DNA from 2 places in the Micromonospora sp. 050-3 genome. Region 1 is predicted to be linked to the other one. Evidence: riboswitches for the same ligand, from Rfam matches in the RefSeq annotation. Region 1 holds a riboswitch; the other holds the start of a gene.
The links. Region 1 has a riboswitch for cyclic di-AMP ahead of ACLJOK_RS01225 (coiled-coil domain-containing protein). Riboswitches for the same ligand answer to the same signal wherever they lie in the genome.

Region 1 (3,314 bases):
CACGCTCACCACCAACTACCGCAACTCGGCGGAGATCTTCGCGGTGGCGGCGGCGGAGATCCGCCGGCTCTACCCGGACCTGCCACTGCCGACCGCCGTGCGCTCCACCGGCGTCGAGCCGATCGAGCTGGTGGTGCCCGCGACGGGGTTGGAGACCGCGACAGTGGAGGCCGCCGCCGGCCTGCTGGCCGAGGTGGAAGGCACGGTCGGGGTGATCACGCCGGTCCCCCGCCGGGACGAGGTCGCCGGTTGGCTCGGCGCGCTCAGCGCGCCGAGGTTGCAGGTGGTGACCAGCCTCGAGGCCAAGGGCATGGAGTACGACGGAGTGGTGCTGGTCGCCCCGAGCGAGATCCGGGCGGATCCGGGCGCCGGGGTGCGCACCCTGTACGTGGCGCTTTCCCGGGCCACCCAGCGGCTCACCACCATCGACCCGACCGGCTGACAGGTGCGGACTGCCGCCAGCGGGAGGGCGCCGCCCGCACACTTGCACACATTGCGATGTGAACATATATTTGACCGGGTCCCGACCAGCGGCGGAAGGTGGTTCTCGTGGGCGCAGGTCATGACCACCACCATGGGTCCGTCGCCAATGCCGCACACCAGCACCGAGGTCGACTCTGGGCGGCATTCGGGCTGCTCGCCACCCTGATGGTGGTCGAGGCGGTGGTCGCCCTGCACACCGGCTCGCTCGCCCTGCTCTCCGACGCCGGGCACATGTTCACCGACGTGCTCGGCATCGGGATGGCCCTCGCCGCCATCACGGCGACCCGGCGGGCCACCGGCGACCCGCAGCGCACCTTCGGGCTCTATCGACTCGAGGTGCTCGCCGCGCTGGCCAACGCCGTCCTGCTCTCCGGCGTCGCCATCTACGTGGTGATCGAGGCGATCCGCCGTTTCGGCGACCCGCACCAGGTCATCGCCGGCCCGATGCTCGCGGTGGCAGTGCTCGGCCTGCTCGCGAACATCGCCGCCTTCGCGCTGCTGCGCGCCGGTGCCCGCGAGAGCATCAACCTCCAGGGCGCTTACCTGGAGGTGCTCGGTGACCTGCTCGGCTCGCTCGGCGTCATCGGCGCGGCGCTGCTCATCACCGTCACCGACTGGTGGTGGGCCGACCCCCTGGTAGCGGTCGCCATCGGCGTGTTCATCCTGCCGCGCACCTGGCGGCTGGCCCGCGCCGCCATCCGCATCCTGGTGCAGGCCGCCCCGGAGCACCTCCAGGTGACCGCCGTGCACGACCGGCTGGCCGCCGTCCCCGGTGTCGTCGAGGTGCACGACCTGCACGTCTGGACGCTCACCTCGGGCATGGAGGTGGCCTCCGCTCACCTGACCATGGCACCCGGCGCGGAGGTCGGTGCGGTGCTCACCGCGGCGCGTACGGCCCTGCACGACGACTTCCGCATCGAGCACGCGACGTTGCAGATCGAGCCCGGCGCCGCCTCCGGAGCGTGTGGCTCCATCGAGTGGTGAGTGCGGCTTCGGAGCATTCCTCGACTTTCGTCGTAATTTTCCGTGGTGACGCACGCACCGTCCGTCACATTGGCTGCAGCGGCCCCATCGGCACCGGTAGGCTCGGTCCCGGCCTCCACCAGGCGGCGCCCTCCCGGCGCCGGTGGTGGTCGCCGCCTAATCGCCCAGCTGGGCGAACCGGGGAACCATGTTCCTGGGGTGCATCCGCGTCAGCGGTAGGGATCTTCCGTCCCGAACCCGTCAGCTAACCCGGTCGGCGGCTGACGGAAGGACATGCGCAGTGGCACCAGCACGACCACCCGCCGCCCGACTGGCGGCCCTGATCGTCGCGATGTTCGCCCTCGGCGTCGCGCTTCCGGCCGGCACCGCCTCGGCCGCTCCCCCGACCGGCCAGCGGGCCGCCGCACCCGACTCCGACGAGGAGGGCGGCACCCCGGCTTTGCGCGCCCAACTCGAGGCGGCCAGCAAGGGCTACCTGGATGCGAAGCGCGCCCTGGACACCTCGGTGCAACGGCAGAAGCAACTCGCCACCCAGCTGAAGACCATTGAGGTCGAGATCGACCAGCGCAACGGCAAGGTCGGCGAGATCGCCGAAGTGGCCTACCGCACCGGTCGGCTCGGTGCGATGTCGGCGCTGCTCAACAGCAACACTCCGGAAGGCTTCATGGACCGGGCGGCCGCGCTTGACGCTGTGGCGGCCAACGAGGACCGGGTGCTGCGCGACCTGCTGAACAGCAAGGACAAGGCCAACCGCACCCGGGTCGCCCTGGACGGCGAGATCAACGAACAGCGCAAGCAGGTCGCGGTGATGGCCAAGCGCAAGGACCAGGCCGAACGGGCCCTGACCGTGGCCACCACACCCAAGCCGCAGACCACCGCCGACACCGACTCCAACCGGGGCACCTCCAGCGCCAACGCGACGGCCGCGCCGCGCAACTCGGACGGCTCCTGGCCCTCCGAGTCGTGCAGCGTCAACGACCCCACCCCGGCCAGCGGCTGCATCACCCCACGCACCCTGCACGCGCTCAACCAGGCCAAGGCCGCGGGCTTCACCCGGTACGTCTCGTGCCACCGCCCCAGCGGCTCCGGTGAACACCCGAAGGGCCGGGCGTGCGACTTCGCGGCGCAGAAGGGCGGCTTCGGCGGGAACGCCACCGGCGGCGACAAGACGTACGGCAACAACCTGGCGGCGTACTTCATCCGCAACGCGGACCGGCTCGCCGTGCTCTACGTGATCTGGTACAGGCAGATCTGGCTGCCCAGCAGCGGGTGGAAGTCGTACAGCGGGGCGCACGGCACCCCGTCCACCGACCACACCAACCACGTACACCTGTCGGTCTACTGACCCACGCGTCGTGATGCCTGTGAGCCGTCGTGATGACTCACAGGCATCACGTGCGTCCGGGCCCGGCTACGTCGCCGGGCGTACCCCTGATGTCGTCGCTCGTCGGACGACCCGGCCGCGGTCGGCGGGCAGCATCGCGGTATGCCTCGGATCCGACCCACCACCCGCAAGGCGCTGCTCACCCTGCACCTCGTCACCTCACTCGGCTGGCTCGGCACCGACCTGGTGCTGCTCACCCTCGGCATCGCCGTGCAGCGGGGCGCCGACCCGGCTGTGGTCTATCCGGTCACGGCCCTGGTCGGCACGGTGCTGTTCGCGCCGCTGAGCGTCCTGGTCTGGCTGATCGGAGTCGCCAGCTCGCTGCTCACCCCGTGGGGCCTGCTGCGCCACCGCTGGGTGCTGGTCAAGCTCGTGCTCACCACTGTGATGGTCGGACTGGTGCTGTTCCTGCTCACCCCGAACCTGCGCCACGCCGGAGTGGTCGGCGCTGCCCTGCCCGCAC
Region 2 (3,314 bases), on a different contig from region 1:
TGAGCCGTTCGTGCTGCACCCGGGGGAGTTCGTGCTCGCCTCGACGCTGGAGGTCATCTCGCTGGGTGACCAGCTCGCCGGCCGGCTGGAGGGCAAGAGCTCCCTGGGGCGGCTCGGGCTGCTCACGCACTCCACCGCCGGCTTCATCGACCCGGGATTCTCCGGCCACGTGACGCTGGAACTCTCGAACGTGGCGAACCTGCCGATCACCCTGTGGCCGGGCATGAAGATCGGGCAGCTCTGCATCTTCCGGCTCTCCTCGCCGGCCGAGCACCCGTACGGCTCGGTGGTCTACGGCTCGCGTTACCAGGGCCAGCGGGGGCCAACACCCAGCCGCGCCTGGCAGCACTGGCGCACCTGGCCCACCCGCTGAGGTTCACCCGCTAGCAACAAGACGACGAGGGCCCGCCGCGACGAATCGCGACGGGCCCTTCGGTCACCCAGGGTCAGCCTGGGCGGCCGTAGCTGTGGATCGGGCCGTCATCGACCTTCTTCATCTTGACCGGTTGACCGGCCTGCGAGGCGTGCACCACCCAGCCGCCGCCGACGTACATGCCGACGTGGTGGATGTCGCTGTAGTAGAAGACCAGGTCGCCGGGGCGCAGGTCGCCCTTGCTGACGTTCTTCGTGACCCGGCTCTGCGCGGCGGCGTTGTGCGGCAGCGACACGCCGGCCTTCGCCCAGGCGGCCAGCATCAGCCCGGAGCAGTCGTACGAATTCGGGCCCTCGGCACCCCAGACGTAGGGCTTGCCGATCTGTGCGCAGGCGAACTTGACAGCGGTGCCCGCAGCGCCGCCGGGGTAGCTGCCCGGGCAGGGCGCCGGGCGCAGTGGACCGCCGCCGCCGCTGCCGTACACCTTGAGACGCAGCTTCTGCAGGCGGTCGATCTCGTCGTTGATCTGCTTCTTCTTCGCCGCCAGCTGAGCTTCGGTGCGGGTCAGCTGGGCCACCATCTCGTCCAGCGGCGCCTTCTGCGCGGCCAACTGGTCGCGCAGGTCGGCCACCTGGCGTACGTCCTTCTGCTGGTTGTGCGCGAAGCGGTCGAGCATTTCGAGCTGGCCGACGACCTCGCTGGGCGACCGGCTGCCCAGCACCGCGTTGACCGTCGAGACGTTCTCGCCCTTGTAGGCGCGTACGGCCAGGGCGCTGACCTTGTCCATCGCGGCGTCGACCTGGCGCTCCAGCGGAGTGATCCGGGCGGCCAGCGCGTCGGCCTGCTTGCGCTTCGCGGCGAGGTCGGTGCGGGTGGCGTTGTGCCGTTCGATGATCGGTTCGAGCTTGTTCCAGTCGGCGTCGATCTGGCGCTCGATCTCGGCGACGGACGGGTCGGCGTGGGCCGCCGTGGCACTGCCGGTCAGGACGACGGCGATGCCGGCCAGCGCGGCGAGAGCGGTGGTGAAGCGGGACCAGCGTGGGCGCGGCACGATCGACGTCGGGCCGGCTGATGCCGACCGCTCGGACGACGGCCGCGGGGCATGGAGTGCCACCGGGGTCTCGTACTCCTTCTTCCTGACCGCCTACCGGGTTAGCTGACGGGTTCGGGCGGGAAGTCGGCGCCCTACCGCAGTGGCTGCGGATTCACCCCGAGGGACCTGGGTCCCCGGTTCGCTCGGAAACGACTCGGCGGTGTCGGTCCGTTACCGCCCGGGCTGGGCGGAGCTGCTGTCGGGCCGACAAATGACCAGAGTAGAGACGCCTGTTACCGATCCGCAACCCGTGCGGCCGTGACACTCCGTACGGATTGGACGAGGTCACCGACAGTGTGTGAAGAATTCTTTCCATCCACTTCGATAGATAGAAAGGTATTGACGTGACCTCCCGGACGGCGCGATGGTGACCTGACCTCACTCCGCGAGAATCTAGGGGGTTCGATGCACCATCCAACCCTGTCGGCCGGCTGGCGCGCACTGCTCGCCGCCACAGTGGTCGCCGCCGCGACAACGGTGCCACTCTCCGTCGGCCCGGCCGCCGCCGCGCCCACCACCGACCGCCAGCAGCAGTACGCCGCAGCGGCCACCGAGTACGGAGTGCCGGCCGTCGTGCTGCTCGGCGTCTCCTACCTGGAGTCGCGCTGGGACACCAACGCCGGCACACCGAGCACCAGTGGCGGCTACGGCCCGATGCATTTGACCGACGCCCGGCACGTGGCCGCCCTACCCGGGCGGGGCCACCACGACGCCGGTGCCGAGGATCCACGCGGCGACGACTCCCGTCCCGCCCGGGTGCCCGCGCCCCGCCCGGTCGAGGCCCCCGCGCCGTCCACCGCCGCGTTGCAGACCGTTGACGCCGCCGCCGCGTTGACCGGCGCCACCCCCGAGGCACTGCGCACCGACGCGGGCCTCAACATCCGGGGTGGGGCCGCGCTGCTGAGCGCGTACCAGAGGGATCTGGGCGCGCCGGTCGGCGCGGACACCGACCCGGCGGCCTGGTACGGCGCGGTGGCCCGCTACTCGGGCGCGGACAGCGCCGACGCCGCGGCGGCCTTCGCCGACGAGGTCTTCACCACCATCGGCGCTGGCGAAGCCCGGGTGACCGACGACGGCCAGCGGATCACCCTGCCGGCCCGTGCGGTACGGCCCGAGCGTTCCTGGTTGGACCGGCTGGGCCTGCGCCGGCTGGCCCGCCCGGACGGTGTGGAGTGCCCCCGCACCATCTCCTGCGAATGGATCCCGGCGCCCTACGAAGCGTTCGGCGACGGGGACTACGGCAACCACGACCTCTCCGACCGACCCGCGCGGCAGAAGATCGAGTACATCGTCATCCACGACACCGAGGCGAGTTGGGCCACGACCCTGCAACTCGTCCAGGATCCGACCTACGTGAGCTGGCACTACTCGCTGCGTTCGGTCGACGGGCACATCGCCCAGCACGTGAAGACCAAGGACGTCGGCTGGCACGCCGGCAACTGGTACGTCAACGCGAAGTCGATCGGGCTGGAGCACGAGGGCTTCGCGGCGCAGGGCACCTGGTACACCGAGGCGATGTACCGGACCTCGGCGAAGCTGGTCCGGCACCTGGCGCTGCGGCTGGGCATCCCACTGGACCGCCAGCACATCATCGGCCACGACAACGTGCCCGGCACCATCGCCTCGAACGTGCGGGGGATGCACTGGGATCCGGGCCCGTACTGGGACTGGACGCACTACTTCGACCTGCTGCACGCACCTCGACTGGACACCGGCACCCCGGCCACCGGGCTGGTCCGGATCGACCCGGACTACGCCACCAACCAGCCGGCGTTCACCGGCTGCGTCACCGCGGGCGTGCCCTGCGCGCCGCGTGGCTCCTCGTCGGTGGTGCTGCGCAGCGCGCCG

Region 2: it holds a riboswitch for cyclic di-AMP, as region 1 does, so the genes downstream of both, ACLJOK_RS16350 (NlpC/P60 family protein) here and ACLJOK_RS01225 (coiled-coil domain-containing protein) in region 1, are expected to answer to the same signal.

The regions. Positions count from the first base shown of each region.
Region 1 is NZ_JAJPVX010000001.1:250,772-254,085, reverse strand. Features, by position in the region: gene ACLJOK_RS01235 (HelD family protein) at 1-442, shown strand, start outside; gene ACLJOK_RS01230 (cation diffusion facilitator family transporter) at 550-1,467, shown strand; cyclic di-AMP (ydaO/yuaA leader) riboswitch at 1,611-1,742, shown strand; gene ACLJOK_RS01225 (coiled-coil domain-containing protein) at 1,748-2,812, shown strand; gene ACLJOK_RS01220 (hypothetical protein) at 2,954-3,314, shown strand, end outside.
Region 2 is NZ_JAJPVX010000002.1:302,108-305,421, reverse strand. Features, by position in the region: gene dcd (dCTP deaminase) at 1-373, shown strand, start outside; gene ACLJOK_RS16350 (NlpC/P60 family protein) at 447-1,487, opposite strand; cyclic di-AMP (ydaO/yuaA leader) riboswitch at 1,501-1,636, opposite strand; gene ACLJOK_RS16345 (N-acetylmuramoyl-L-alanine amidase) at 1,872-3,314, shown strand, end outside.